Frankia alni ACN14a: one gene and its partner. The protein of the gene in region 1 binds, or shares a complex with, the protein of each later gene. Links are inferred from orthologs where the notes say so. Each region holds a gene or a part of one and is shown on either strand. Other genes may lie near its edges.

Region 1 (15,162 bases):
GCCACGACCGCCGCCTACACCTTCTACTTCTTACGGGTCCAACATGGCCTCCCCTGGGGATTGGCCGCGCTGCTCAGCGTCGGCGTCGTAGGACCCGCCCTGGGACTTCTGCTCGAGTTGATGGCACGCCGCCTCGCCGAAGTCCGGGTCGTCTACAAGATCGTTGCAACCATCGGCATCATCCTGGCCGTCCAGGGCTTCTTCACCGCCCGCTACGGCGCCCAGAGCCAGACCTTCCCGACGTTCCTGCCGACCGGCTCGGCGTTCACGCTGTCCGGGACGGTCGTCACCTGGGACCAGATCATCATCACGGCCATCGCGCTGATCGCCACCGCGGGGCTGTACCTGTTCTTCCGCTTCGCCCGTCTGGGCCTGGCGATGCGCGGCGTCGTCGACGACCCGGAGCTGCTCGACTCCGCCGGCACCAACCCGGTGGCGGTCCGCCGCTGGTCCTGGGTGATCGGCAGCACGTTCGCCTGCCTCGCCGGCGTCCTGCTCGCCCCGAGCCTGAGCCTGGACGCCCTGCTGCTGACGCTGCTCGTCGTGCAGGCGTTCGGCGCCGCCGCGCTCGGCTACTTCTCCAGCCTGCCGCTGACCTACGCCGGTGGCCTCGTCGTCGGCGTGCTCGCCTCCATCCTGACCAAGTACGGCGCGGTCACCCACCCGAACGCGCTGCTGACCGGGCTGCCGCCGAGCACTCCGTTCCTCGTGCTGTTCGCGGTCCTGCTGCTCACCCCGCGTCGGCGGCTGGTCGACCGGCGCCTGTCGGCCCGCCTGCTGGTCACCGACACCTGGCGGGCCCCGGCCCGTATCCAGGTCAGTGGCGCGGTGGTGCTCGCGGCCCTCGCCGTCGCCGTGCCGTTCCTCGTCGGCAGCTCGCGCATCCCGACCTACACCGACGCGCTGCTGAAGGTCATCCTCTTCCTGTCCCTCGGGCTGCTGGTGCGCACCTCGGGCCAGGTGTCGCTGGCCCACGCCGCGTTCGCCGCGATCGGCGCCGCCTCCATGGGGCACTTCACCACCGGCCTCGGCCTGCCCTGGCTGGTCGCGCTGCTGCTCGCGGGCCTCGTCGCCATCCCCGTCGGTGCGGTCATCGCGATCCCGGCGATCCGGTTGTCCGGGGTGTTCCTGGCCCTGGCCACCTTCGGCTTCGGCATCGCGCTGGAGCAGATGGGCTACCCGCTGAAGATCCTTTTCGGGTCCAGCACCTCGGGTGTGCGGGTGCCCCGCCCCGGGCTGTCGGCCTTCGAGAGCGACCGCGGGTACTACTACCTCGTCCTCATCTTCGTCGCGTTGGTCGCCGCCCTGGTGGTGGGCGTGCACCGCAGCCGGCTCGGCCGGCTGCTGCGCGGCCTGAGCGACTCGCCGACGGCGCTGGCCACCCACGGCGCGAGCGTGAACACCACCCGGGTGCTCGTGTTCTGCCTGTCCGCCTTCGTCGCCGCGATCTACGGCGGCCTCTACGGCGGCTCGGTCTCGGCCGTCACCGGGTCGTCGTTCTCCTCGTTCTCCTCGCTGGTGATCCTCGCCGTCCTGGTGATCAGCCTCGGCGGGGAGCCGTGGTACGCCTTCCTCGCCGCGGCGGGCATGGTCCTGCCCAGCGCCTACATCACCAACGAGAACACCACCAACTGGTTGAACTTCCTGTTCGGCGTGTCCGCCATCGCGGTGTCGCTGAGCGGGGGGCCGCCGCGCAACGTCGCGCTGCGCCGGCTGGCCGACCGCCTCGGCGGCCGGCCAGCCGAGGCCGCGACGGTCACGGCGGCACCGGCCGGCGAGCCGGGCGCCACGCCGGCGGCCGGCACGGACGCGCCGGCGGCGGGCGTGCCGGCGGTCGATGTGCCGGCGGTCGACGCACTGCCGCTCGACGCGGCCGCGGCGGCCGAGGTGGCGGCGATCTCGATCGAGCGGCCCGCCGCCGTCGCCGCCGCGCCCGACAGCGGCATCGAGGTGGAGAAGGTCAGCGTCCGCTTCGGCGGCAACCTCGCCGTCGACAGCTTCTCGCTGATCGCCCCCCAGGGCCGGGTCACCGGGCTGATCGGGCCCAACGGCGCCGGCAAGACGACGACGTTCAACGCGTGCAGCGGCCTGGTCCGCCCCAGCAGCGGGCGGGTGCGGCTGCACGGCTCCGACGTGTCGCGGCTGCCACCGTCGGCGCGGGCCCGCGGCGGCCTCGGCCGGACGTTCCAACGGATGGAACTGTTCGACTCGATGTCGGTGCGGGAGAACATCGTGCTCGGCCGGGAGGCGTCCATGGCCGGGGTCCGGCCCTGGCGCCACCTCGCCGGGACCCGCGCGCAGCGCCGGGTGGTCGCCGAGGCGGTGGAACGCGCCGCTGCCACCTGCGGGATCACCGACCTGCTGGACCGGCCCGTCGGCATCCTGTCGACCGGGGAGCGCCGGCTGGTCGAGCTCGCCCGCTGCCTGGCCGGCCCGTTCGACATGCTCCTGCTCGACGAGCCGTCGTCCGGCCTGAACCGCCTGGAGACGGCCCGTTTCGGCGAGGTACTCGCCGAGGTGATCCGCCAGGGCGACGTCGGTGTCCTGCTCATCGAGCACGACATGGCGCTGGTCATGGAGGTCTGCCACTACATCTACGTCCTCGACTTCGGCGTCCCGATCTTCGAGGGGACTCCCGCCGAGGTCGCCGCGAGCGACGCCGTGCGCGCCGCCTACCTCGGCTCCGAGGCGGCCACCGCCGACGCGTCCGACGCGTCCGACGCGTCCGACACGCCGGAGACGCCCGGCGGGTCCGACCAGACCGGCGAGACGGGCCCGGCCGATCCCGCGGCGCCGTCGCGCCAGACCGTGTCCCAGGAGGTGGGTTCGTGACCGTCACCGAGACCCGGCCGGGCGGCGAGGGCGCCGCCGCCGCTCCCGCGACCCCGGTGCTGGAGGTCCGCGGGCTCGACGCCGGCTACGGCTCGTCGGCCGTGCTGCACGACGTCTCGCTGACCGTGCCGCGCGGCAGCGTCGTCGCGCTGCTCGGGCCGAACGGCGCGGGCAAGACGACGCTGCTGCGGGTGGCCTCGGGTCTGCTGCGCCCGACCCGCGGCGAGGTGATCCTCGACGGGCGCGACGTCACCCGGGCCCGGCCCTACCAGCGGGCCCGGGGCGGGCTGTGCCACATCCCGGAGGGCCGCGGCGTCTACCCGTCGCTGACCGTGCGGGAGAACCTCGTCCTGCACACCTGGAAGCGCAACGTCGACGACGCGCTCGAGCGCGCGGTGGCGAACTTCCCGATCCTCGGCAGCAAGCTGTCCCAGCCGGCGGGGGAGCTCTCGGGCGGCCAGCAGCAGATGCTCGCGGTGATGCGCGCCTACCTCGACGAACCGTCCGTGGTGCTGGTCGACGAGGTGTCGATGGGGCTCGCCCCGGTGATCGTCGACCAGATCTACGAGTTCCTCGACCGGATTCGCCAGGCCGGGACGTCGCTGCTGCTCGTCGAGCAGTACGTCCACCGCGCCCTGGCCGCGGCCGACCGGGTCTGCGTGCTGACCAAGGGCCGGATCGTGTTCGACGGGCGTCCCGAGGACGTCGCCGAGGAGGTCTTCGAGCACTACCTGGGCGTCGACCCGAACCACGGCGGCTGACCGCGCGGACCCCGGCACTGACGGGAGAGAGGAGTGGCCGCCGTGACGACGTCCGCATCGGCCGTGATACCCATCGACGACCTCACCTTCTGGGAGGTGTGCGAGCGGCGGGCACGGCTCACCCCGGACCGGTTGATGATCGTCGACGAGCGGGACCGCCGGATCACCTTCGGCGAGTTCCGCGACCGGGCCGAGCGGGTGGCCGCGGGTCTGCACCAGCTCGGGATCGGCCCGGGATCCCGGGTGACCTGGCAGCTTCCGACCAGGATCGAGACCCTGCTGGTGTGCCTGGCGCTCGCTCGCCTCGGCGCCCACCAGAACCCGGTGATCCCGGCGGTGCGGGGCCGGGAGGTCGGCTTCGCGCTGCGCCAGACCGGCGCCGAGTGGGTCGTGCTGCCCGGCACCTGGAACGGGTTCGACTACGTCGAGATGGTCTCCGAGCTCGACTGGTCCGACGCCCCCCGGCCGCGGATCGTGGTCGTCGGGGTCGACGACCTGCCCGACGGCGACCCGGCGACCCTGCCGGCGCCGCCGACCGATCCGCGCGAGGCCCGCTGGACCTTCTACACCAGCGGCACGACGTCCGAGCCCAAGGGCGTGCTGCACTCGGACGAGTCGCTGATGTGGGGCGGGCGCGGTTACGCCGAGCGGATGCGGCTCGACGCCGACACGGTGTTCGCGATGCAGTTCGCCATCGCGCACATCGGCGGGCCGAACCTGTTCTGCTTCATGTTCTCCGTCGGGATCCGCACGCTGTCGGTGGAGCGGTTCGACCCGTCGTCTCTGGCGGAGCTGTTCCGCCGGCACCGGGTGAACCTGTGCGGCGGCAGCGTCGCCTTCGGCGAGCTGCTGCTGCGCGAGCAGCGTCGGCGCGGGGCCGGCCGGCTGCTGCCGGACCTGCGCCAGCTCGGCGGCGGCGCCGGCCCCACCCCACCGGCGATGTTCGACCAGATCACCGCCGAGCTCGGGGTGACCTACATCCCCGCCTACGGGATGACCGAGGTTCCGATGATCGCCGTCGGCTACCCCGACGACGACGTCGAGCTGCGCCGGGGGACCGACGGGGCGCCCGTGCGCGGCATCGAGATCCGAGCCGCCCGCCTCGACGGCACCGTCGCCGATCCGGGGGAGGAGGGCGAGCTGCAGATCCGCGGCCCGCAGGTGTGCAAGGGCTACCGGGATCCGGCGCAGAGCGCGCAGGCGTTCGTCGACGGCTGGTTACGCACCGGCGACCTCGGGATGGTCCGCCCGGACGGGCGGATCAAGCTCACCGGCCGGATCAAGGACATCATCATCCGCAAGGGCGAGAACATCTCCGCGCGGGAGGTCGAGGACCTGCTGGGCACCCACCCGCTGGTCGCCCGGGTCGCCGTGGTCGGCCTGCCCGACGACGAACGCGGCGAGCGGGTCTGCGCGGTGGTCGAGCGGGTGCCCGGCCAGCCCGACCTGGACTTCGCCGAGATGCAACGCCACCTGCTCGCCGCGGGCCTGGGCCGCTACAAGCTGCCCGAGCAGCTCGAGCTCACCGACGAGCTGCCCACCCAGGGTTCGATGCTCAAGATCTCCAAGGCGGCGGTCCGCCGCGAGCTGCTCGCCCGCGCCGGGGCCGGCACCTGACGGGAGTGCGGCGCCGGCCTGAGCCTGGGTCGGCGCCGCACTGCACCGCCACCGCACTGCACCGCCACCGCACTGCACCGCCACCGCACTGCACCGCCACCGCACTGTGCCGCCACCGCACTGTGCCGCCACCGCACTGTGCCGCCACCGCACTGTGCCGCCACCGCACTGTGCCGCCACCGCGCTGCGCCGTACCTGACGGATGGTCTGGGTCATCTGACGGACACGTCATCGGAAAAGGGCACTCAAATGCCCATCTCTGTATAAGTTTCCCCACCCCGCGAGATGTGGCATGCTTCACGAATCTGGCAGCGTGTAGACGTCCGGGGAGGTCGCAGTGGATCTCGGGATCGCGGATCGCGTCGCGGTGGTGTCCGGTGGTAGCCGCGGCATCGGGCGCGCGGTCGCCGAACTGCTGGCGGCCGAGGGGGCGCGGGTCGTCGTGACCGCCCGCGGCGCCGAGGCGGTCGGCGAGGTCGTGGAGACGATCCGCAAGAACGGCGGCGTCGCGCACGGCGTGGCGGCGGACATGACCGTCGGCGAGGAGATCGAGCGGGTCGTGGCGCAGGCCCGGGAGCAGTTCGGGCCGCCGGACATCGCCGTCAGCAACGTCCACGGCCCCGGCCCGGGGGACTTCTTCGACCTCACCGGGGACGACTTCGCCCGCGCCTTCCGGGAGATGACCCTCAGCGTCGTCCACCTCACCCGGCTGGTCGCGCCCGCGATGCGGGAACGCGGCTGGGGGCGGCTGGTCAACATCGGCTCGGGCGCGGCAAAGGAGCCGCCGCCCGAGCTCAAGCACATCCTCGCCAACACCGTGCGGGCGTCGGTGGTGACGCTCAACCGCTCGCTGGCCAACGAGTTCGGCCGCGACGGCGTCACCGTCAACACCATCGGCACCGGCTTCATCGCCACCGAACGCATGTGGGACTACGTCGGCGGCGTCGGGGCGCAGCGCGGCCTCGCGCCCGCCGACATGATGACCCAGTTCAGCACCGGCATCCCCGTCGGCCGCCCGGGCCGCCCGGAGGAGATCGCCGCCGTGGTGGCCTTCCTCTGCTCGGCCTGGGCCGGCTACGTCACCGGGCAGCTCATCCCGGTCGACGGCGGAGCGCTGCGCTCGGCGTTCTGAGCGCCCCGGCGGACCAGCGACCAACGGACCAGCGACCAGCGGATCAACGGACCCAGGGAGGCCACATGTCGGCCGGAGAAGCCCAGCCCCTCACCTTCGAGGACCTGCCCGTGCGCGACGACCGGGACGCCGCGTGGCGGCTCATCCGCGAACGCGGGGGAATCGTCCAGCTCGAACCCGACGTCGCGCTCACCGATCACACCCTCGTCGAGGCCGCGTTCCGTAATCCGGCGGTGTTCTCCTCCCGGCAGGCCTTCGACAGCCTCGGCAGCCCGCTCCCGCTGGTCCCGATCGCGTTCGACCCGCCGGAGCACGCCCGTTACCGGCACATCCTGCAGCCCTTCTTCAGCCCGCGCAGCATCAGGCCGTTGGAACCGGAGTTACGCCGCCAGCTCGCCGAGCTCATCGCGCCGCTGCCGGCGCGCGGCGCATGCGACTTCGTGGCCGACGTCGCGTCGGTCTTCCCGGTGCAGGCCTTCCTGACCTTCTTCGGTCTCCCGCTGGACATGCGCGACCAGTTCGTCGCCTGGAAGGACGCGATCCTCGCGTTGAGCGACCCGTCCGGGGCGATCAGCACCGACGAGGCCGACCTGCGCCACGCCGGCGAGCTGTTCACCTACCTGTCCGAGCTGGTGGCCGCCCGCCGCGGCGTTCCCGGTCCGGACGTGCTCAGCGAGCTGCTCTGCCTCGACGGCGACGACGCGCTCACCGACGCCGAGGTGATCGGCCTGTGCTTCCTGTTCGTCCTCGCCGGCCTGGACACGGTGACCGACGCCCTGGGCTTCGGGATGGAGCGCCTCGCCCGCAACCCCGACCGCCGCCAGGAGATCGTCGACGATCCCGGCCTCGTCCCCGCCGCCGTGGAGGAGCTGCTCCGCCTCGACCCGCCGGCGCCGTTCGTACCGCGGATCACCACGGCGCAGACCGAGCTCGGCGGCCGCACGCTGCCCGCCGGCACCCGGGTCACCGCCTACATCGCCGCGTGCAACCGCGACGAGGCGCGCTACCCCGATCCGTACGGGGTCGACTTCCACCGCGGCGACAACCCGCACGCCAGCTTCGGCGTCGGCGTGCACCGCTGCCTCGGCTCCCACCTCGCCCGCCTCGAGATGCGCCTGGTCTACGAGGAGTGGCACCGCCTCATCCCGCACTACGACATCGCGCCCGGGTTCGCGCCGACGGTGAAGTTCCCCCGCGGCACCGTCGGCCTGGAGGCCCTTCCGCTCGTCCTGACCCCGGGCGCGTCGCGGTGAGGGCCGCGATCGACCGTGACCTGTGCGTCGGGCACGGGTTGTGCTACATGCTCGCCCCCGACGTCTTCCAGGACGACGACGAGGGCTACGGCCAGGTGACGGCCGACGGCCCGATCGCCGCCGACCGCGTCCAGGACGCCCGGCGAGCCGCCGGATCCTGCCCCGAACGCGCGATCACCCTCACCCTCTCCGCCGCCGAGCGCACCGCCGACGCCACCGGCGGCTGACCGCGTCGCGACCGACCGGTGGCGCCCGCGGGCCGTGAGGATTCCCGTTCGCGGCATCCCTCTGTTTCTCCCCTCGTGCCGACGGCGTGGGGGGAGGCGCTGGATACGACAACCCGTTGAAGAAGAAGGGCACCTGTGTGAAGCGCCAGATATTACGACCGGCCGTGTGTCTCGTGGCCCTCGTCCTCGCGGTCGCCGCGTGCGGCAGCTCCGGCGGCTCCGGTGGCAGCTCGGGCGGGTCCGGGGGCGGCGCCTCGGCGGCCCCGGCGGCACCGAAGTCGCCGGCACCGACCGGCAGCCCGCTGGTCATCGGCACGGTGGGCCAGTTCAGCGGCTTCGCCGGCGTGATCTCCAAGGCGACGGCGGACGCCGTGCAGGCGTGGGCGCAGTGGACCAACGACCGGGGCGGCCTCAACGGGCACCCGGTCAAGGTCGTCGTCCGCGACGACGCCAACGACCCGGCCAAGTCCCTGGCCGCCGTCAAGGGCATGGTCGAGAACGATCACGTGATCGCGCTCGTCGGCACGCACGAGTCCGGGCTGGAGTCGGCCTGGCAGAAGTACATCGACGAGAAGAAGATTCCGGTGATCGGCGGATCCGCCACCGCGGCGCTGTGGCTGACCGACCCGAACTTCTTCCCGACCTCGGACACCGCCGTCAACTACGTCGTGTCCGAGGTGAACGCCGCCAAGATCGCCGGTAAGAAGAAGCTCGGCATGGTCGTCTGCGCCGAGGTCCCCGCCTGCGCGCAGGGACTCACGCTCGCCGGCGGCATCGCCACGAAGCTCGGGCTGCAGTTCGCCTCCGGCCTGGCGATCTCGTCGTCGTCGCCCAACTACACCTCCCAGTGCCTCAACATGCGCTCGGCCGGGGTGGACTCGATCATCCTCAACAGCTCGGGTGAGGTCAGCGAGCGCTTCGTCGCGGACTGCGCGAAGCAGAACTACCGCCCGCAGCTGATCTCCCCGGGGCAGAGCTTCCTCGACAAGCTGCTCGACAACGCCAACTACAACGGCGCCTACATCGCGAACGACTCGTTCAACTGGTTCGGCGGCGCGCCGGAGTCGGCCGACTTCCTGCAGGCGATGAAGACCTACAAGTCGAGCACCCCGCTGAACGCCAGCGCCAGCGCCGGGTGGGCGGCGGGCGTCACGTTCGGCAAGGCGGCCGCGAAGATCGGGCCCAGCCCGACCTCCGCCGACATCTACACCGGGCTCTACGCCCTGCCGGCGAAGAACACCCTCGGTGGGCTGATCCCGCCGACGACCTACACCAAGGACAAGCCGGCGGTCTCCACTCCGTGCGGCTGGTACGGCGTGATCAAGAACGGCAAGCTCACCGCTCCCCACGGCGCGGGCGCCATCTGCGTCGAGTAGCGGCTGCTGTCGAGTAGCGGCCGCGACGAGCCCGTGCCGGGGGAGTGCCCCGCCGGCACGGGCTCGTGGTCGTCGTCCCCCGCTCAGCGGCGCGCCGGACGCCGCATAGTCGTTGTGTCAGATTTGTTGCCGTTCCGTGGAGGGGGTCGTGGCACGTCGGCCCGCCCCGCCGACCGCGGGAGGCGACGGCTCCCGCCCCGCTCGCCCGCCAGGGCGTCCCGGTGGTCGTGGGATCGTGCTGGCGCGGCGGGCGCCCGGCGGGGCCGGCTTCACAGGGTGACGGTGCCAGCAGGAATGTGAGGTGAGCCGGCGCAGCTCGGATTCCGGTGACAGATCTGTTAGAAATGGAAGGGGTCGGTGGCTAATCGGCCCGCGGGCCGCGGCTGCCATCCGGGTACAGCGCCGCGGCCCGCTCATCGCTCATCGCTCATCGGTCAACGCCCATCGGTCAACGGTCAGCCTCGGCCGGGTGGCCGGCGGGCAGCAGCTCGGCGAGGAGCCGGTCGACGCGGGCGCGGATCTCGTCGCGAATGGGGCGCACGGCGTCGATGTCCTGGCCGGCGGGGTCGTCGAGCTTCCAGTCCTCGTAGCGGGTGCCGGGGAAGATCGGGCAGGCGTCGCCGCAACCCATGGTGATGACGACGTCGGAGTCCTCGACCGCGCCGACGGTGAGGATCTTCGGGGCCTGGTCGGTGAGGTCGATGCCGACCTCGGCCATCGCCGCGACGGCGGCGGGGTTGATCTGCTCGGCGGGCGCGGAGCCGGCCGAACGGACCTCGACGCGGTCGCCGGCGAGGTGGGTGAGCCAGCCGGCGGCCATCTGGGAGCGGCCGGCGTTGTGGACGCAGACGAACAGCACCGACGGTTTCGTCGTCATCCGAGCGGGTTCCTCTCGCGCGGTGGACGCCGCGCCCACCGCGGACGGGCGCACGCACCCGGACGGGTCGACGGGTGTGGGCGGGGTGACGGGCGTGGGCGGGGTGACGGGTGCGCGCGGGGTGACGGGTGCGCGCGGATAGAGCAGCCGCACCAGCCCGCAACCGACCGCGCCGCCGGCGGCCTGGGCGGCGATGAAGGCGGGGGCGGAGGCGGGGGCGATCCCCGCGAAGCTGTCGGAGAACATCCGCCCGACGGTGATCGCCGGGTTCGCGAAACTCGTCGAGCTGGTGAACCAGTAGGCCGCCCCGATGTAGGCGCCGACCGCGGCCGGAGCCCGTTCGGCCCGGTGGGACCGGGCCAGCGCGAAGATCAGCAGGATGAGGCCGGCGGTCGCGACGACCTCGGCGAGCACATGCGTCCCCGCGGCGCGGTGGTGGGTCGCGACCGATATCGCGGACCGGTCGAACATCAGGTTCGCCAGCACCGCACCACCGACGCAGCCGGCGACCTGCGCGGGCAGGTAGGCGGCGGCGTCGCGCCACGACAGCCCGCCGAACGCGGCGTCGACCAGGCTGACAACCGGGTTCAGATGCGCCCCGGACACCGGGCCGACCATGAGGATGACGGCGAACAGGCCGGCGGCGGTCGCCGCGGCGTTCTCCATCAGCTGCAACCCGACCTGGCCCGGACTGAGCTGGACCGCGGCGATCCCCGACCCGACGACCAGGGCGGCGAGCAACATGCTGCCCACCGCCTCGGCGGCCAGCCGCCGCGCCAACGCCGGCCGCCCACCCGGCTCGATGTCCGCCACGGGGTTCAGCGGGTCCCGGCAGGCGCCGGTTCGATCGCGACATCGACGGCGGTGTCGGTGGTGTCGGTGGTATGGGCGGTGTCGGCGGCGGCGGCGGTGGTGTCGGCGGTGGTGTCGGCGGCCGGGCCGCAGTCCACCCCCGGCCCGCAGGCGCAGGCCGATCCCGGCCCGCCGCCCGACCCCGGCCCGCCACCCGGCTCCACCATCCGCAGCGTCGGCACCGGCCCGTCGACGACGTCGGAGAGGACCGTGTAGACCTCCCACGGCGCGCCGTCGGGGTCGTCGACCCAGACCTTGTCCTGCACCGCGTAGCAGCAGGCGGTGTTCTCCTCGACCGCGGTCTCCAACCCGGCGCCCGCCAGCCGGGTCGTCGCGGCGGTGACCTCGTCGGTGGATTCGACCTCGACGCCGAGATGGTTCAACGCGCCCGCGACGCCGCTGCCGCGGACCTCCGGGTTCTCGATCAGCACCAGCTTCAACGGCGGCACGTCGACGGCGAAGTTCGCGTACCCCGGCCGACGCTTCGCCGGCCCGACCCCGAACAGCGTCGCGTAGAACTCCACCGCCGCGTCCACGTCGGACACGTTCAACGCCAACTGCACCCGCGCCATCACGATCACCCCACACATCGACAGTCGTCTATGTCCCGGTGAACGGAGCATCTCCGCAGACATAGACCGCTGTCAATCCCTCGTGGCATGCTGGACCGTATGGTCACGACCTCGACGCCCGCCCCCGCCACGGTGTCGACCGGTCGGCCGGACGAGACCGGCAGCGAGCTGGCCGGTGCGCTCGGGGCCTGTTGCCCGCCGCTGGCCGCCACGCCCCTGTCCGCCCACGACGCCGACCAGCTCGCCGCCGTGCTCAAGGCCATCGCCGTCCCCGCCCGGCTGCGACTGTTGTCGATGATCTACGCCCGCGACGGGGGTGAAGCCTGCGTCTGTGAACTCACCGAACCCCTCGGGCTGACCCAGCCGACCGTCAGCCACCACCTGAAGGTCCTCGTCGACGCCGGCCTGATCAGCCGGGACAAACGCGGCGTCTGGGCCTACTACCGTCCCGTGCCCGGCGCCCTCGCCGCCCTCGGCGCGCTGTTCACCCCCCGGCCCGACGCCACCGGCACACGGCCGGAGAACTGCGGGTAGGGCGTGGCACGTATCGACTGCGTCGGCAAGGCCAGGAGGCTGATGGCGGTCGGGGCGCGCACGGGTCCATAACCTCCTGCCGCTGCTGACCACACTTGGCCGTGACCACCGCCAACCGATCTACACCCTGTGCGTGATCGACAGGGTGCTGAACTGCTTCAGCCCGAACCCCATCCCGATGATCTTGGTGTTCCGCGGAACCGCGCCGTGGCGGCGCACAAGCAGGCTCAGGACAAGCGCCGCGCAAGGTCGGCGCACAGGCGGACGTCGCCGGCCGGCGGTAGGACGACTGACATACTTCCCTGGATGCCCCCGGGTCTTGTCGCAGGGGGCGCGGCGGCCCGGGGCGGCAGGTTCGCCCGGCTCTGGCCAGGGCGGGTCCACCGCCGCCGGGCTGGTCCCATCGTCGAGGAAAGGCTGGTTGCATGGGCGTAACTATCGAGGTCCTGTCGCCGGGGGATGGCAAGACCTTCCCCAAGAAGGGGGACGCGGTGACGATTCACTACGTCGGCACCCTGCTCGGCAGCGGCAAGAAGTTCGACTCCTCCCGTGACCGGGGGGAGCCGTTCAGGACCGAGATCGGTGTCGGCAGGGTGATCAAGGGGTGGGACGAGGGGGTCCCCCAGCTCTCGCTCGGCGAGAAGGCGGTACTCACCATCACGCCCGACTACGGGTACGGGCCTCGGGGCTTCCCGCCCGTCATCCCGCCCAACTCCGACCTCGTCTTCGAGGTGGAACTCCTCGCGATCAACTGAGCTGACGCGAGAAGGATCCGCGGCCCGGCTGTCGCCCTGGAGCCGGACCGCGGATCCCCCGGCCGCGTCCGTCGGCAAGGTCGTCGACCGTTGCCGGCGGGCGCCACCGAGTCACGGGGGAACGTCACCGGGCGGGAGAACCGCCGCCCGGTTCTGCGCGGCCGGCCGCGGGCGCGCGCCTCGCCGTCAGCGGGGCAGCAGGAACTGCGCGGCGCCGGCGATGGCCACGCCGCCGGTCTGACGCGCGCAGCTCAGGTCCACCGAGACCAGCCGGCCCTCGGGCTGCTCCTCGATGGCCGTGACCACCCCGGAGCAGGTCAGCACGTCGTCCGGCCAGACCTGCTCGCGGAAGCGGACGTGGAACCGGCGGACGTTCTCCGCGCCCAGCCAGTCGGTGGCGAAGGTGGCCAGCAGGGCCGCCTGGTGCATCCCCTGGGAGAACACCGACGGGTAGCCGGCACGTTGGGCGAACGTGTCGTCGTAGTGCATCGGGTTGAGGTCGCCCGACGCCCCCGAGTAGCGCACGAACATCTGCCGGGTGAGCGGCCCGAACGAGCGCGGCTCGGGGGAGGAACCCACCGCGAGGTCGGCGAGGGTGGTGCCGGGGGCCGTCATGCCTTCGTCTCCGTCCCCGTGGCCGTGGCCGCATCCGCCTTGGGCTCTGCGGTCTTGGTGGCCTCTGCGGTCGTGGTGGGCTCTGCGGTCGTGGTGGGCTCTGCGGTCGTGGTGGGCTCTGCGGTCTTGGTGGCCTTCGCGGTCTCGATGTAGGTCGCGCGGCCCTCGGCGACCAGGGTGCCCGCCTCGTCGCGGAACTCGGTGACGATGACGGCGAACTTCATGGTGCCCCCGCGCCGGCCGGGCTTCTCGTAGCGCTCGGCGAGGCGCTCGGCGGCGTAGAGGGTCTGCCCGGCGCGCGGCGGCGGGCCGTGGAAGATGTACTCCTGCTCGCCGTGCAGCAGCCGGCGGCGGTCGAACCCGTGCGGCACGCGGGCACCCTCGGGCGCCCAGCGGTTGGCGTTGATCAGAAACGTCGGCGGGACCACGGCGTCCGGGTGCTGGTATTCCGGCGCCTCGGACTGCATGGCGAGGGCGAACTCACGGATCTTGCCGCGTTCGATCGGGAACTCCCACGCGGCGCCCGCCTCGCTGGGTGCGCTCATCAACTGCTCCGTCGGGTCGTCGGTCGAGGTGGTCAGGCGGTGCGCCCGGGGTCGCGATCTCACCGGCCCGTCGCCGGGCGGCGCCGTCGTGCTGCGTACTGCGTGCCGCGCCACCGTGACGTGCTGCACGCTAGCAGGAGGCAGAACAACTTTCTAACACTGCCGTCATTCTCCGTGGGCGTCTCCGCGGGCGCCTGTCCGCGGGCGGTGCGGTTCAGGCGGCGGTTCAGGCGGCGACGCGGTCGAGGCCGCGGCGGATCATCCTGATGGTGCGGCGGGCGTAGGCGGAGGCGACCCGTTCCGGCAGCCCGCCGCTGGTCATCAGCAGCACGCCGAGGCGGCTGTTGATCAGCGTCATGACGGTGGCGGCGAGCAGTTCGTAGTAGTCGATGTGCTCGACCGGCCGGCCGGACAGCTCCTGGTAGCGGGCGATGATCGCGGCCCGGTCGGGCACGCCCTCCAGCCGGGTCAGGCGCTGCGCCTCGCAGAGGAAGTCCTCGAACATCAGCCACCAGCCGAGGTCGATGCCGGGCGGGCCGACGGTGGCCGTCTCCCAGTCGAACATCGCCTGCACGGACTCCTCGGCGCCGAAGCTGATGTTGCCGACCCGGGCGTCGCCCCACACGATGCCGGCGGAGGAGTCGTCGGGGCGCTCGCGCAGCAGGTGGTCCACGGCGGCGGCGACGGTCTCGGGCTCCCAGCGCAGGCTCGGCTGCGCCCAGGTGTGCCAGTCGCGCAGCCCCGCCAGGTAGCGGTCGAGCGCGGTGCCGGTGCCCTCGGGCGTCAGGAAGTCGAAGCCGTCGTGCACGTCGATGCGGTGCAGTGCGACCAGGGCGGCCAGCGCGTTGTCGTGCATCACCGACCGCTGCGCCGGGCTGAGTTCGACCGTCCAGCCCTCGGCGTGCCAGCTCGGGACGTCGCCGGGCACCCGGCCGTCGACCCGGCCCATCAGGTAGAACGGCGAGCCCAGCACGGTGGGATCGGGCTCGATGTACCAGATGGTCGGCACCGGCACGCCCGGGTGCGGGGCGAGCGCCTGCATGATCCGGGCCTGGCGGACCGCGTCGGGGGTCACGAAGAGCTGGTGGCCGGTGGGCTCGATGCGCAGCACGAGGTCCTCGGCGCGGCGCGGGCCGTCCGGCGGGGTCCAGGCCAGGTGCAGGTAGAGGGTCTCGTTGGAGTAGCCGGCCTTCGGCGAGGTCAGGGGCGAGATC
Region 2 (14,906 bases), 3.8 Mb from region 1 along the record:
CGTGGACGACGGAGGCGCTGTGGTCGACGGAAGTAACCGACCGCAGGCTGAGGACGTCGACGACGTGACGCTGACCGCCGCCGATGCTCGGAGCTCCGCGACCCCCGCCGGCACCACGGTCCTCGCCGAGACCGTCCTCGACCGCCGCTACCGCCTGCTTTCCGCGCTCACCAGTCGCGGGCCGGTCACCCTCTGGCGCGGCGACGACAACGTGCTCGCCCGGCCGGTCGCGGTACGCATCGTCGAGCACGGCCCGACGAGCCCGGGCGACAACGGCGCCGCCGCGGACCCGAACCGGGAACAGGCCGCCCGGCGCCTGCTCGCCGCGGCCATCAACTCCGGCCGGCTCGTGCACCCGGGTGCCGCCTCCACCTACGACGCCACGACGACGACCACCGGATCACGCCGCATCTCCTACGTCGTCTCCGAGTGGGTCGACGGCAGGACGCTGCGCCAGCTCACGGCCCAGGGGGCGCTGCGCCCCGAGCAGGCCGGCGCCGTGGTGCTCGCCGCGGCCAGGGTCATCGCCGCGGCCCACGAGCGGGGCATCCATCACGGCGATCTCAACCCCGGTGACGTCATCGTCTCCAGCCACGGCACCGTGAAGATCATCGATCTGGAGATCGGCGGCGTGCTCGCCGAGCTGGAGCGGTCGGCGACGCCCGCAGAGCTCGACGGCCCCGACCGCGCCGGGACCGGCGATGACGGGGAGGACGCCGAGGCCACCAGGGTGGTGGGCACGGCTGCGGGAGACGACGCCGCGGCCGATCTGCGGGCGCTCGGCGGCCTGCTGTACGCGGGGCTCACCGGCCACTGGCCCCTCGGTGGGGACCGCGGCCTGCCCACCGCGCCGACCTCGGGCGGGCGGCTGCGCACCCCCCGGCAGGTCACCTCGTCGGTGCCGCGCGACCTGGACGCCATCACCATGGCCACCCTCGGCGACGAGCGTGCCGGCACCCCCATCGCCACGGCGGCGGAGCTCGTCGACGAGCTGGAGTCGATCAACCCGGTCGACGCCGTGCTCGACACCGGCCTGATGAGCCTGGGTGAGTACGCCGCCAGCACCGAGGCGATGGACGTCAACCGCCTCGATTCCACCGACTACGGGACCACCGCGGACTACGGGGCCAGCGCCGACTACGGGGCCACCGCCGACTATCCCGCCCCGGGCCGCTACGCCGACACCGGCGGCTACCCCGCCGGGGCCCAGGAGGGTCGCAACGCCCGGTACGGCCCGCAGGCAGGCGGCGCCGGTCGGGGCGGCGGCTTCGACACGCGTGGCGGCTACGACGACCGCGACCGCGACAGTCGCGGCTACCCCGAGGGCCGCGCCGGCTATCCGCCGTCGGACCGTCGTCCGTCGGACCGTCGTCCGTCCGGCCCGGGGCGGGAACGCGGCCAGGAGAGGTCCTCGTGGGGCCGCATGGTGCCGTGGATCGCTCTCGTCGTCGTCGCCGTCGTCGCCGTGGTGGCGGTGATCGTGTCGCAGAGCGGCGGGCACGGGGGCGGCGCCTCGCCCACCGCGACCGCTCCGGCCCAGGCACTTCCGAGCGGCACCGTCCTGAGGCCGGTCAGGGTCAACTCCTTCGATCCCCCCGCGGACAACGGCGACGGCAGTGAGAGGGACAGCGAGGTCGGGAACGTCGTCGACGGCAACCCGTCCACGGTCTGGCACACCGAGGGCTACACAACCAGCAACTTCGGTGGTCTGAAGTCAGGCGTCGGTCTGCAGCTGAACTTCGACAAGCCCATCAGCCCCACGTCGGTGACGGTGCAGGTGGCCGGCGGGCCGGTGTCGTTCGACCTGCGCAGCGCCGCCTCCCCGGCCGACTCGATCGAGGGCTACCAGACCGTGGTGTCCAAGGCCGGGGCCGTCGGCCCGGTCAGCCTGGCCATGCCCTCCGACCTGACCCAGGCCCAGTACTGGGTCCTGTGGGTGACCTCGCTGCCGCGGATCTCCCCGACTCCCGCTGACGGCAAGCCGTACCGCGGCGCCATAGCCGAGGTCACCTTCCGCTACTGACCGCGCACGTGCAGCCCGAAACCCGTGCGACCCGCGGGCTCCAGCCCCTCCTTCAGGTGCAGCGAGCCGAGGTCGTAGTCGCCGAAGTTCTGCGGCCGGAACGCGATCGGCTCGGTGGACTCCAGGGTGAGCAGGCGCTGCTCCCAGGCCCTGGCGACATCCGGGTAGTCCTCGCCGGTCATCCGGTCGGTGCCGTACAGCACGAACGGCGGCAGCACCTCGATGCCCGGGTAGTAGAGGATGCCGTGCTGGATCGGGAACAGCAGGTCGTCGATGGGCCCGTTGATCCCGCGAGCGGCGTAGTGCGACTGCGGGCCGCCGGCGGTCACCGACAGCAGGGCCCTGCGGCCCGCGAGGGTGCCCTCGCCGAAACGCTCGCCGTACCTGGTGTCGCTGTGCTCGCCGACGCCGTAGGCGAAGTGGTAGGTGAACACCCGGTCCACCCAGCCCTTGAGGATCGCGGGCATCGTGTACCACCACAGCGGAAACTGGAAGATGATCGTGTCAGCCCACCGCAGCTTCTCCTGCTCGGCGAGAACATCCGGGGTGAGTGTCCCGGCGTCGAAGGCCCGGCCCGAGTCCAGGGCGACCTTCAGCGGGCGGGAGGCGTCGGGGCCGTAGTCCGCGGCGTCCACGACCGCCTTCCAGTTCATCGCGTACAGATCGCTGACCCGCACCTCGTGCCCGTCGGTCGCCAGGGTGGACACCGCGAGGTCCTTCAGCGAGCCGTTGAGCGACGTCGGCTCCGGGTGGGCGTAGACGATCAGGGTCTTCACGGGAACTCCTTCGGATCGGGTGCAGTCGATCGTGGGCGCCGCGGCGCCCGGCGTTCAGGGGCGCCTCGTCCGTCGGACGGGACTTCCTGGTAGCGACAGGACCACCTGCACGGACACCACCGAGGCCATACTCGGAGGCATGGACGATCTTGCGGGCTTCCTGCGGACCCGGCGTTCCCGGGTCGACCCGGCGGTCGTCGGCATCCCCACCGACCGCCGCCGCCGGGTCGAGGGGCTGCGCCGCGAGGAGATCGCGCTGCTGTCCGGAGTCAGCGTCGACTACTACGTACGCCTGGAGCAGGGCCGCGCGACCCAGCCCTCCGAGCAGGTCCTCGACGCGCTCGCCCGCGTCCTCGGCCTCGACGAGACCGAACGCGGCCACCTCCACCGGCTCGCCCGACAGCGCCGGCGCCGCGCGAAGGCGCCGAGCGGGCGAGTCCGGCCGGAGCTGGCGCGCGTCCTCGACCTGATCACCGACGCACCCGCACTGATCATGGATGACCGCCTGGACGTGCTCGCCGGGAACCGCCTCGCCGGGCTCCTGTTCGGCCGGCCGATACCGGGCCTGAACACCGCCCGGCACATCTTCCTCGACGAGGCCGAGCGCGGCCTCTACGCGGACTGGGAGAACTGCACCCTCGACGTCGTCGGGCACCTGCGCCTGGCCGCCGGCAGGTACCCCGAGGACCCCCGCCTGGCCTCGCTCATCGGCGAGCTGGCGATGGGCAGCGAGCGCTTCCGCCGCCTCTGGGCCCGCGCGGACGTGCGCGCCCGCACACACGGACGCAAGGCGTACCGGCACCCGGTGGTCGGACTGCTGGAACTACACCAGGAGAACTTCGCCCTGCCAGACGCGTCAGGCCTGGAGCTGCTGGTGCTGTCCGCGGCCCCCGACAGCCCCGCCGAGGACGGGCTGCGCCTGCTCGCAGGCCTGGATGCGGACACGGCGGTGGATCCGCGCCGGAAGGCCGTGGGGGAGGGCCCTCCTGAGGCCGTGAGGCCGTGGGTTGAGGCCGTGAGGCCGTGGGTTGAGGCCGTGGGGCCGTGGGTTGAGGCCGTGGGGCCGGATGTCGAGGGCGCGGGCGGTGCGGCGATGATGGGTGTGGCCGGGCAGCACCCAGGGTGACGATGTCTCGGCTCGACGTCGGGTTCGGCCGGGCGCTCTGGCGTCCGCCCGGCCGTGGTGCTGACGGGCGGGGCGGGAACCGCTTTTCGCGGACGGTGCTCGGCTGGTCGATGTGCCTGTCCGCACGGCGAAAAGTCGCTGTTCGTGGGGTCGGGCGCGCCTCGCCCTGTTCCTCGGTCACCCGCCGCTCGGGAACCCCGGGGCGCCGCCCACCGTCTCAGAGGTAGGACACCACGATGCGGCGGCCACCTCGAAGCGGCCGCCGGACGCCCGCAGTCGGTCCGCCGGCCGCAGTCCCCACCACGCGGCCCACAGCGCCCGGACCCGCCGGAGGAGGTGATCGACAATGACGACCGACCCGCCGGACGACCGTCGCCGGCCCGCCCACGCGCGCCCCGCCTTCCCACTCGGCCGCCGGTCCCGCGGGCACGACCACCATCCCGACGTGGAGCTGCTCGACGCCGTCGCCGGTGGTGAGCCGGTCACCCGCTCGACTCGTGACCACGTCGAGACCTGCCCGGTGTGCCGGGAGTCGATCGCCGCGCTCCGCAAGGTCCGCGCCGACCTGTCCCGGCTGGCCGCGATGACGATGCCGGGCGACGTCGCCGAGCGCATCCAGGCGGCGCTGGCCGCGCGGATGCCTCCCCAGCCCCACCCGCCGCACGATGCCGCGGCCCGCCCCGGTGCCGCGGTGACCACGACCGACGCGCCCGCGCCACGCCCGGCCCCCGACGCGGGCCGCTCCCCCACCGGCCCGACGGCCGCGGTGCCGACCGGCGCTCCTCCAACCGGCGCTTCCCAGACCGGCGCTTCCCAGACCGGCACCCCTCAGACCGGCGCGCGGACCCGGGGCGGTGGGCCCACCGGCGACACAGGCGGCGGCGGGCGCGAAATCCGACCCGTCCGGGGTCCGGCGCGGATCGGCCCCGGCCGGCGGCCCGCGGCCCGCCCGGAGCGGCGACCAGCGCCGGGCGTGGGGGCGGCCCCGGGGTGGGACTGGGTGTCGATCGCGGCCGTCTGCGCGGCGTTCGTCACCTTCGGTGCGGCGGTCCTCGCCTTCTACGGACTTCGGGTGGTGGCCGCCGACCATCCGGTCGCGGCATCGAGCGTCGCGCAGGGCCGGCATGCGACCGCCGCGGCCGCCGGAGCCGGGCCGGGCCGGCTGACCATGATGGCGGATTCGCGGACGACCGTCGCCCCGGCTGATGTCGGCCAGCACGGCAGGGAGCTGCTCACGGGCCAGATCGCGGGTTCGGTGGCGCTGCCCCTGCCGCTGACCGGCCCGACGGGGGGCGCCGAGGCGGATGCCGCGGCGACGGGCGCCGTGCCGCTCCAGGCGGTCGCCCCGGCCGCCGCACGCCACCCCGCCGCCGTGGTGGCGGCACCGCCGGCCACGGCCGGCCAACGGCTGCGCACCCTGCTCGACACCCCGGACCTGCGCTCCTGCTACCAGAGCCTCATCGCCCAGTCGGGCGGCGAGATCCTCGCGGTCGACCTCGTCCGGTACGACGGGCAGCCGGCGCTGCTGGTCGTGCTGTCGATCCCCATGCAACCGGCGGCGGCACGGGTGCTCGTCGTCGACGCGCACTGCGGCGTCGTCAGCGTCTCCGCCGCACTGTGGTACAGCGCGACCACGTTGCGCAGGTAGCGTGACCAGCAACACCGGTGGTCACTGGCTGCTCGGCACCGGCGGGCACACGATGGAATCAGACGCCCTCGAAGACCGTTGTCGCTCTCGGACACCGTCTTCACGGATCAGACCTACGACCAGGGATCGCGAAGCACCACCGAGGCCGATGGGCACCGGCGGGGTCCACCCCGGCTGACGGGGAATCGCGCAGCGTGGAAGGAGCGGGTGTGACAGCCCAGCAGCAGGTCCAGGACGTCACCGGTCACGGTGATCGACCGGCAGACGACGTGCGCGATGTCATCATCGTCGGCTCGGGGCCGGCGGGCTACACGGCCGCCATCTACACCGCCCGGGCCAACCTGCGGCCCCTCGTCTTCGAGGGCGCGGTCGCCGCCGGCGGCGCGCTCATGAACACCACCGAGGTCGAGAACTTCCCCGGCTTCCCCGAGGGCGTGCAGGGCCCGGAGCTGATGGAGAAGCTGCGCCAGCAGGCGGAGCGCTTCGGCGCCGAGCTGGTCGCCGACGACGTGACCGAGCTCGACCTCACCGCCAACCCGAAGGTCGTCCGGGTCGAGGACCAGACGTTCCTCGCCCGTACCGTCATCGTCGCCACCGGCTCGGCCTACCGCAAGCTCGGCGTCGAGCATGAGGAGCGGCTACTCGGGCGCGGGGTGTCGGCGTGCGCGACCTGTGACGGCTTCTTCTTCCGCGACCACGACATCGCCGTCGTCGGCGGCGGTGACTCGGCGATGGAGGAAGCGACGTTCCTGACCCGGTTCGCCCGGTCGGTCACTCTGATCCACCGGCGGGACAAGCTGCGGGCCAGCGCGATCATGCAGGAGCGGGCCTTCTCCAACGACAAGATCCGGTTCCGGTGGAACGCCGACGTCGCCGAGATCCTCGGCGAGGACAAGCTCACCGGCGTCCGGCTGCGGGACACGGTCACCGGGGAGACCGACGAACTCGAAGTCACCGGCCTGTTCGTCGCGATCGGCCACGAGCCGCGCACCGAGCTGCTCCGCGGCCAGCTCGAACTGGACGACGCCGGTTACGTCAAGGTCGCGCATCCCACCACGAAGACGAACCTCGACGGCGTGTTCGCCTGTGGCGACGTGGTCGACCACACCTACCGGCAGGCCATCACCGCCGCCGGCACGGGGTGTGCCGCCGCCCTCGACGCGGAGCGCTTCATCGCCGCCGGCGAGGGTCCCGGCGAGACGACCACCGAGGCCCCGCGGGTCTCCACCCCGGCGCCGCAGCCGGCCTGACGCCGCCCCCGCGGGTCGGACCCCACGACCACTCACTTCCAGCCGCCACCACATCCAGCAGGGAGAACAGCAATGGCAGGCACCACCCCCGTGACCGACAGCACCTTCACCGCCGAGGTCCTCCAGAGCGACGTACCGGTCCTCGTGGACTTCTGGGCCGAGTGGTGCGGCCCGTGCAAGATGGTCGGGCCGGTCCTCGAGGAGATCGCCAAGGAGCACGGCGAGAAGCTGCGGATCGTCAAGCTGAACATCGACGAGAACCCGGAGACGGCGCGGAACTACCAGATCATGTCGATCCCGACCATGGCGGTCTTCGTCAAGGGCGAGGTGGACAAGAGCATCGTCGGCGCGAAGCCGAAGGCCGCTCTGCTGCGCGACCTCTCCGCGTACATCTGATCGTTTCCTGACCACCGGCCCTTCTCCGCGGCCACGCGGTGCGCTCACCCTGGCGGGTGGGCGCCCTGCGGGCCGCCCCCGACGGCCCGCCGCGCGTTCCCGCCGGCGGGCCGTCTGCGTGTCCGGGGGACGGCGCCTGGCCAGCGGGACCGGCGGGGGGTCGGCGGCGGGAATGGGGATTTCACAGCACAGCGTGGCCGAGTCGGTCACGCTGGGTCAATGACGGAGGATCCCGTTCGCGGCCAGTCGGGACCACGCGGGCATGCCCTAGGCTTGAGATTCAGCAATCGGCAGTCGCGAAACAGTTCGTCGACGCGGCGGCCCCGACCACCGGGTTCCGCCGGGGAACACGTTGGGGGCAGGCAAGCTGAAAGGTACACGTTTGTGAAGCTGTTGCGGCTGGGAGACCAAGATTCCGCCGTCGCCGAGGTTCGGGCGGCCCTGACCTATCTCGGTTTTCTTCCCGTGACCCCCCGGCAGAGCGGGGAACGGGGCGAGGCAGCGCCGGCCGTGGCCCGTCCCGGGGAGTCGAAGGGGGTCGGGCTGCCCGCCGCGGCCGCCGACCCGGCCGCCGCGGTGGGCGTGCACAGCCCGGCTGAGGAACCGGCCGGCGGCGCGGGCGGTGCGGCGCCCGCTCCCCCCGACCGGTTCGATCGCGACCTCGACAATGCGCTGCGGGCCTTCCAGCAGAGTCGTGGGCTGTCCGTCGACGGGATACTCGGTCCGAATACGGCGCGGGCGCTCGAGGAGGCCCGGCACAATCTCGGCGACAGGTTGCTCTATTTCAGCGCCGCGCACCCCTTCGTCGGAGACGACGTGGCCGCGCTGCAGGAGCGCCTGTTCAACATGGGCTTCGACATCGGCCGGACCGACGGCATCTTCGGCCCCCGCACCGAGAGCGCGGTGCGCGACTTCCAGCGCAACCGCGGCCTGGATCCGGACGGCCGCTGCGGCCCGCGGACGCTGCGTGAGCTCAAGCGGCTGCGCCGCACCGTGACCGGTGGTCGTCCCGATGTGCTGCGCGAATCCGTCCGCCTGCTCGCCCGCGGCACCTCACTGCTGGGGGTGGTTGTCGCCCTCGATCCCGGGCACGGTGGCGACGACCTCGGCATCGTCAGCGGCGGCCTGTGCGAGCGGGACCTGATGGCCGATCTCGCCGCCCGGCTCACCACCCGCCTGCTCGACTCGGGCCTGGAGTCCCACCTCATCCACGGCCCGGACGAGTCGCCGAGCGAGGAGGAACGCGCCGCCCGCGCGAACGAGCTGGAAGCCGACCTCCTGATCTCCCTGCACACGGAAGGCAGCACCTCCCGCCACGCGCAGGGGGTATCGGCCTACTACTACGGAAACGCCCGCGGATCCTCGGCCGTCGGCGAGCGCTTCGCCCAGCTCGTCCAGCGCGAGATCGTCTCCCGTACCGACATGCTGGACTGCCGCACCCATCCGAAGGTCTGGGATCTGCTCCGCCGCACCCGGATGCCGACGGTCCGGCTCGACCTCGGCTACCTGACCAACGATCACGACGCCCGCGCGCTCGGTTCGACCGATTTCCGGGCCGCGGTCGCCGAGGCGGTTCTCGCGGCGACGCAGCGGCTGTTCCTCCCGCCGGAGCTGGACGCCCCGACGGGCCAGCTCCACGTCCCCCGGCTTGCCGGTCGCGCCTGACGGGTCCGCCGGCCCCTCGTCGACGGGGACGGAGAAGCGCCGGCCCGCCGGCCCGCCGCCACCCGGCTCCGGACACACTCCGGGTGCGAGAGGGGTTTCACGTGAAACGGAAGCGGTGCGTCGAGGGTTGATCCGCGCCGGTCGGCCTAGGCTGAGGCCAACACGGCCGCCGTCCCCGCAACCGCTGCGGACGGCGGCCCGGTGGCCGACCGCGGGAGTGCCCTTTCGATGAGCCGTCGCATCGCGAACATCACCTTGGACAACATCGACGACATGCCGCTGCCCTGCCGCCGCTGCGTGTTCTGGGAGCTCGATCCGGTCGCGCGCAGTCGCGCGGAGGAGACCGGAGCCACCGACCTGGAGAAGGAGGCCTGGGTTTCCGCGGCGCTTCTCGAATGGGGAAGCTGCGGGAAAATCGTCTATATCGATGACGTCCCGGCCGGCTTCGTCATGTTCGCGCCGCCCGCGTACGTGCCGCGCTCGGTCGCCTTCCCCACCAGCCCAGTGTCACCGGACGCGGTCCTGCTGATGACGGCGCTCATCGTGGAGGAGTTCGCCGGCCAGGGCCTTGGACGCATCCTCATCCAGTCCGTCACCAAGGAGATCCTGCGGCGGGGGTTCAAGGCGGTGGAGGCGTTCGGTGACCTGCAGGACTCGGGCACCCGGTGCGTGGTGCCGGCCGACTACCTGCTGGCCGTCGGATTCAAGACGGTCCGTCCCCATCACCGGTGGCCTCGGTTGCGTCTCGAGGTGAAGAACACGGTGAGCTGGCGCGAGGACGTCGAGGTCGCGCTGGAACGGCTGCTCGGTTCGATGACGCCGGAGGGCGTGCTCCGCAAGGTCGGCCAAGCCGGCAACCCCGCCTGACCGCCGCCGGGACGCCGCGCCCCCGCGTCCCGTACCGGCGGTCCTCGCCACTTCCCGCGTATCCTCCCGCCGGGCCGTCAGCGCGATTCTCCAGGAACCGGCGGTCCTCGCGCTTCCCGCGCGTCCCCCGTCGGGCGACATAGCGGGATCAAACCCGGTTCGCCGCCACCGCCACCGCCGGTACCGCGGCGTCGAACGGCACCGCGACGACGCGTTCCCGTCGGGTCGGCCGGCCCAGCCGCGCCCGACCAGGCCGCGCCTCGGACCGGTTCGTAGGCAGGCGCGGGCGTCATGGGCCCGCCGTCGTGGCGAGGACGCGACGACGGCGACGCGGCCGGGACGACTAACGCGGCGAAGCGGCGTCCGACGCGGTCGCGGGGGACATCACCGCGACGATCCGCTCCAGGTCCTCAAGCGAGCCGAACTCAACCGTGATCTTTCCCTTGGTGCGACCCATGTCGACCTTCACCCGCGTCTCGAAGCGGTCCGAAAGCTGGTCGGCGAGTCGCGACAGGGTGGGTGGGGTCGAGCGTGGGCCGCGCGGAGCGCGCTTGCGCGGCGTGTCCTCGTCCAGCGCGACGATCTCCTCGACGGCCCGGACGGACAGCCCCTCCGCGACGATGCGGGTGGCGAGCCGGTCCTGGGCCTCGGGATCCCGCAGCGAGAGCAGCGCCCGCGCATGCCCCGCCGAGAGCACGCCGGCCGCGACGCGCCGCTGCACCGCCGGCGACAGGCCGAGCAGGCGGATGGTGTTGGTGACGTGCGAGCGGGACCGGCCGAGCCGGCCGGCGAGCTCCTCGTGGGTCGCCCCGAAGTCCTTGAGGAGCTGTTCGTACGCCGCCGCCTCCTCCAGCGGGTTGAGCTGCTGGCGGTGCAGGTTCTCCAGCAGGGCATCGCGCAGCATGGCGTCGTCGGCGGTCTCCCGCACGATCGCGGGGATGCGGGTCAGCTCGGCGAGCTGGGACGCCCGCCAGCGCCGCTCTCCCATCACGAGCTCGTACTGCTCCCGCGCCACCTGCCGGACCACGACCGGCTGAAGCAGGCCGACCTCGCGCAGGCTCGCCGCGAGTTCCTCCAGCGCGTCCTCGTCGAAGTGCGTCCGAGGCTGGCGCGGGTTCGGGACGATCCACCCGACCTCCAGCTCGCGGAAGGTGGCGCCGTGGACGGGCAGCGGACCGGTGCTGTCCCCACCCCGCAGGCCGAAGGCGCCGAGGGGCCCGCCCCCGCCGTCGGGACGGCCTCCGTCGGCCGCGAGGCGAACGGCGTCGGGCCCGTCCGCGGGCGGGGGGGCGACGGGGATGAGCGCCCCGAGCCCGCGCCCCAGTCCGCTGCGGCGCGCGCTCACCTGACCGCACCGTTCGGCTCGAAGCCCCGCTCGGCGAGCTCACGGGCCGCGGCCAGGTAGGACAGGGAGCCGCGGGAGGTCGGGTCGTAGGTCAGCGCCGACTGCCCGTAGCTCGGGGCCTCCGCGAGCCGGACGTTACGGGGGATCGTCGTGCCCAGCACCCGGTCCCCGAAGTGCTCCTTGACCTCGTGCACGACCTGATCGGCCAGCCTGGTGCGCGAGTCGTACATGGTCAACAGAATCGTCGACAGGCGCAGGTCCTGGTTGAGGTGGGCCTGGACGAGCTCCACGTTGCGCAACAGCATGCCGAGTCCCTCCAGCGCGTAGTACTCGCACTGGATCGGGATGAGCAGCTCCCGCGCCGCCACCAGCGCGTTGACGGTCAACAGGCCCAGCGACGGAGGACAGTCGATGAGGACGTAGTCGACCTCACGCTGCATGCTCTGGATGGCCCGGTGCAGGCGGTTCTCCCGCGCCACGAGCGAGACGAGCTCGATCTCGGCACCGGCCAGGTCGATCGTCGCCGGGGCACAGAACAGCGCGGGTGCCTCGGCCGAGGCCACGATGACCTCGTCAAGCGGACGGTCCCCGAGCAGCACCTCGTAGATGGAGGGGACGCCGGAGTGGTGGTCGATGCCGAGCGCCGTCGACGCGTTTCCCTGCGGATCGAGATCGATCACCAGGACACGGATGCCGTGCGACGCCAGGGCCGCGGCCAGGTTGACCGTCGTCGTCGTCTTGCCCACGCCGCCCTTCTGGTTGGCCACCGAGATGATGCGCCGCCGAGTGGGACGGGGGAATGGTTGTCGTCGTTCTGCCGCCAAGGCTTCCACTGCTGCTGCCGCCGCCGCTCCGATCGGGGTCGACCGGTCGAGCGGGTCCAGCGGGGGAATGACGGAGTCGTGACCCCGATATCCCCCGCCCACGGATCCGCCTCGGCCCGTCGACGCTGTTTCACGTGGAACGAGACTGCCCACGCGTCGGCTGGTCACGATCGACCTCCCGTGATCGTCGTGAGTCCCGCGCCGTTCGTCTGACCTGTCTGCCATCGTGCCGCTCACCGTCGCCGCGCCCTTTCCTGCCTTCGGCCCGGGAGAGCTGGGATGACCGCACGGCTCGGAGGACGCGAGTGGGTTCGTCCACCCGTCCCTCTCCGCACACCACGACATCCACGGGATGCCACCCCTGGGTTCCGAGACTGCCGCGCGCGTCCTGCAACTCCTCCAGGATCCGCGAACCGCGCATCGCCAGCATGACACCACCCGGTTGCAGCATCGGAAGGAGGATTGCGCCCAGCCGCTCGAGCGGGGCGACCGCGCGTGCGACGGCAACCCCGAATCTACGACCCTCCGGGCCGATTCCGGCATCCGGCGCGCGGCCACGCAGGACGGAAACCTGCTCCTCCAGACCCACGGCAGCCACAACCTCCTGCAGAAAGCGGCAGCGTCGTTCCATCGGTTCGAGCAGCACGACCCGCACGTCCGGGCGGGCCAGCGCGAGGGGAATTCCCGGCAGACCGGCGCCGCTGCCCACGTCAACGGCGTCGGCACCCTCGGGAACGACCTCGGCGAGAACCCCACAGTTGATCACATGCCGCTCCCACAGCCGGTCGGTCTCCCGCGGACCGATCAGCCCGCGTTCCACTCCCGCGGTCGCCAGCAGCTCGGTGAAACGCTCCGCCGCCGCGAGACGCGGGCCGAACAGCTCGGCCGCGGCCGCCGGTGCCGCTGGCGGGGGACCCACGGGACGCACCGGACGCGAGGGGTCCGAGTCGGTCATCGCACACCCACCCGGGCCAGTCCGGTGGTGCCATCCCCGCCGTCGGCACCACCGTCGCCGTCTGAGCCACCACCGACAGTGGCGGCGGTGCCGGCGCCGGGTGGGCGGGGCCGGCCGGACCCCGGCCGAGGCAGCCAGCCGGGTGGACCGCCGCCGGGGACCGCGGGTCGGGAGAGGCAGGACGACAGCAGCAGAGGATCGCGCACCCGACAAGCATCCCCGCTGCACCGGGCGGGGCATACGCCGCGGTGCCGTCGGGTCCCGTCGGCCCGCATCAGCCGCCGCTGCGAGCCCGGGGCCACCGCGGGCCGAGGTCACCGCGGGCCGAGGTCACCGACGTAGCGCCGCTCGGGCGTGACGTCGGACGCCGAGCCCCGACACCGATGGTCGGGGTCACCGGCGGAGGCCGGGTCAGTGGTAGGCGACGATGACCCGCCGGGGCGGCGGGGTGCCTGCGGAGCAACGGTCATAGCGGGTCAGCACGCCGGTCAGCCGGAAGGTCCAGTCCTCGGTCGCGCACCAGCCGGCCCGGTGCAACGGCGCGAGCTGACCAGCCAGGCCCGTCCGCTCGATGTCGAAGACGAAGACGAGCAGGTGCCCGGGCGGAACGGGGCGCTGCGCAAGCTGGCGCAGCAGCGCGGGCGCGGCGCCGCCGAAGAAGACGGTGTCCCGTCGGGGGATCCGGGCGGGCGTACCTGCCCCGCCGCTTCCGGCCGCCCGGGCATCCGCCGCACGTCCCGCGGGCCGGTGGCCATCGACGACGCTCACCCCGTCGGCCCCCGAACGGCCGACGAGGACGGCGCGGCGCGGCGCGGGTATCGCCACCCGGGCGCCACCGGCGGACCCTCCACCCGCGGACACCCCGTCCGCGGACACCTCGCCGGCGGACGTCTCAGTCGCGGGACTCTCGCCGGCAGACCTCTCGCCGGCAGACCTCTCGCCGGCGGCGGAGTCGGCCGTGCCGCCGGCGCCGCTTCGCCGCGGGCGGCCGTCCCCTGCGGGGCCGGGCTGGAGATCGCTGGGCTCGCGCGGCCCGTCGTCGCTGGCCTCCATCGCGTAGAGCCAACCCGGACGGGCCAGTCTGCCGCCGACCGCGACGACGTCACCGGGCCGGGCCACCCGTCGGGTGACGATGGCCGCGTCGACCATCAGGTCCAGGCCGCGCAGGCGGTCCTGGTGTTCCCAGAGTGGACGGCTGCCCGACACCGACGTCTGCATGAGCAGCACCCCGCAGCCGGTGATCGCGACGACCGCCGCGAGGGGGAGCGCTACCGCGGCCCGGGCGAGGCCGACTCGCGAGACCGCGAGTCCAGGCACCGGCGTGGCGCCGACCGGGGGTGAAGGCGGCGGAGAAGCCGGGGACACAGGAGAAGCCGGAGAGGCGGGAGAGGCCGGGGGAGTCGGGACCAGCGTCCCGGAGAGTGCAAGCGTACCGTCGCCTTCCGTCACCACCCTCGGCGAGAAGACGGAATGTGAGCGCTCGGCCACGGATCCCGGCAGGGTGAGGGTTGGGGGACTACCCTTCGAGCGCCCAGCGGCCCGCTGGGGCCCGCCGCGGGGCAGATGGCCTCGCACCGCCGACAGGAGGGACCGAATCACCCGCTCGGCACCCACCACCACCACAACAACGAGCAGTGGCACCACGTACAGGTTGGTCCGGGTCGGTCCGAACGGCCAGTACCGAGCGGCGCTCGCGCCGAGCATCATCAGCTCCGCGCCGCCGAGCGCGGCGAGCAGAGTCCGGCCCTGCCGGTGACGGGCGAGCGCCACGACGCCGGTTCCGCCCGCCACGACGACCGCGACCGCGATCAGGACGGCCGGTGCGGAACCGAACGGCCCGGCGGGCACCGTGCCGTGGACGAGGCTCGGGTCGAAGCGGTCGATTCCCGGCGGCGAGCCGGTGACGGTGGCACGGACCTGATCGGCGACGAACCGCAGTGCCGCCCACGGCCCGCGGCCGGCGAGGAACTGGCGATCCCAGTAGTCGCCATTGCGCTGACTGGACTGGTGGGCGACGAACCCGACGGTGTG

What was found.
Region 2: the proteins of FRAAL_RS36355 (region 1) and trxA are in contact, whole or in part, in an NMR structure (PDB 2IPA), measured with the Bacillus subtilis proteins. The link is inferred for Frankia alni ACN14a from one-to-one orthologs.

Annotation. Positions count from the first base shown.
Region 1 is NC_008278.1:3,642,358-3,657,519, forward strand. What follows is about bases 8,362-11,295. They hold FRAAL_RS36355 (arsenate reductase ArsC), read right to left. Parts: upstream 10,076-11,295; coding sequence 9,647-10,075; downstream 8,362-9,646. Other genes in these bases: FRAAL_RS14685 (ABC transporter substrate-binding protein), read left to right, coding at 8,362-9,198; FRAAL_RS34960 (ArsI/CadI family heavy metal resistance metalloenzyme), read right to left, coding at 10,894-11,295. In the rest of the region: FRAAL_RS14655 (branched-chain amino acid ABC transporter permease/ATP-binding protein), read left to right, coding at 1-2,832; FRAAL_RS14660 (ABC transporter ATP-binding protein), read left to right, coding at 2,829-3,593; FRAAL_RS14665 (class I adenylate-forming enzyme family protein), read left to right, coding at 3,636-5,210; FRAAL_RS14670 (SDR family oxidoreductase), read left to right, coding at 5,548-6,342; FRAAL_RS14675 (cytochrome P450), read left to right, coding at 6,408-7,595; FRAAL_RS14680 (ferredoxin), read left to right, coding at 7,592-7,822; more of FRAAL_RS14685, read left to right, coding at 7,987-8,361; more of FRAAL_RS34960, read right to left, coding at 11,296-11,499; FRAAL_RS14700 (ArsR/SmtB family transcription factor), read left to right, coding at 11,599-12,033; FRAAL_RS14705 (FKBP-type peptidyl-prolyl cis-trans isomerase), read left to right, coding at 12,459-12,788; FRAAL_RS14710 (MaoC/PaaZ C-terminal domain-containing protein), read right to left, coding at 12,975-13,403; FRAAL_RS14715 (FAS1-like dehydratase domain-containing protein), read right to left, coding at 13,400-13,948; FRAAL_RS14720 (phosphotransferase family protein), read right to left, coding at 14,175-15,162. UniProt on the Bacillus subtilis protein: Catalyzes the reduction of arsenate [As(V)] to arsenite [As(III)]. In vitro, can dephosphorylate para-nitrophenyl phosphate (pNPP).
Region 2 is NC_008278.1:7,478,414-7,493,319, forward strand. The notes cover bases 5,880-8,557. They hold trxA (thioredoxin), read left to right. Parts: upstream 5,880-6,895; coding sequence 6,896-7,219; downstream 7,220-8,557. Other genes in these bases: trxB (thioredoxin-disulfide reductase), read left to right, coding at 5,880-6,823; FRAAL_RS30025 (N-acetylmuramoyl-L-alanine amidase), read left to right, coding at 7,604-8,557. In the rest of the region: FRAAL_RS29995 (protein kinase family protein), read left to right, coding at 20-2,023; FRAAL_RS30000 (NAD(P)H-dependent oxidoreductase), read right to left, coding at 2,017-2,799; FRAAL_RS30005 (helix-turn-helix transcriptional regulator), read left to right, coding at 2,939-3,925; FRAAL_RS30010 (RsmA family anti-sigma factor), read left to right, coding at 4,272-5,573; more of trxB, read left to right, coding at 5,783-5,879; more of FRAAL_RS30025, read left to right, coding at 8,558-8,884; FRAAL_RS30030 (GNAT family N-acetyltransferase), read left to right, coding at 9,113-9,751; FRAAL_RS30035 (ParB/RepB/Spo0J family partition protein), read right to left, coding at 10,095-11,096; FRAAL_RS30040 (ParA family protein), read right to left, coding at 11,093-11,863; 16S rRNA (guanine(527)-N(7))-methyltransferase RsmG, read right to left, coding at 12,051-12,839; FRAAL_RS30050 (glycosyltransferase family protein), read right to left, coding at 13,287-14,906. UniProt on the Bacillus subtilis protein: Participates in various redox reactions through the reversible oxidation of its active center dithiol to a disulfide and catalyzes dithiol-disulfide exchange reactions.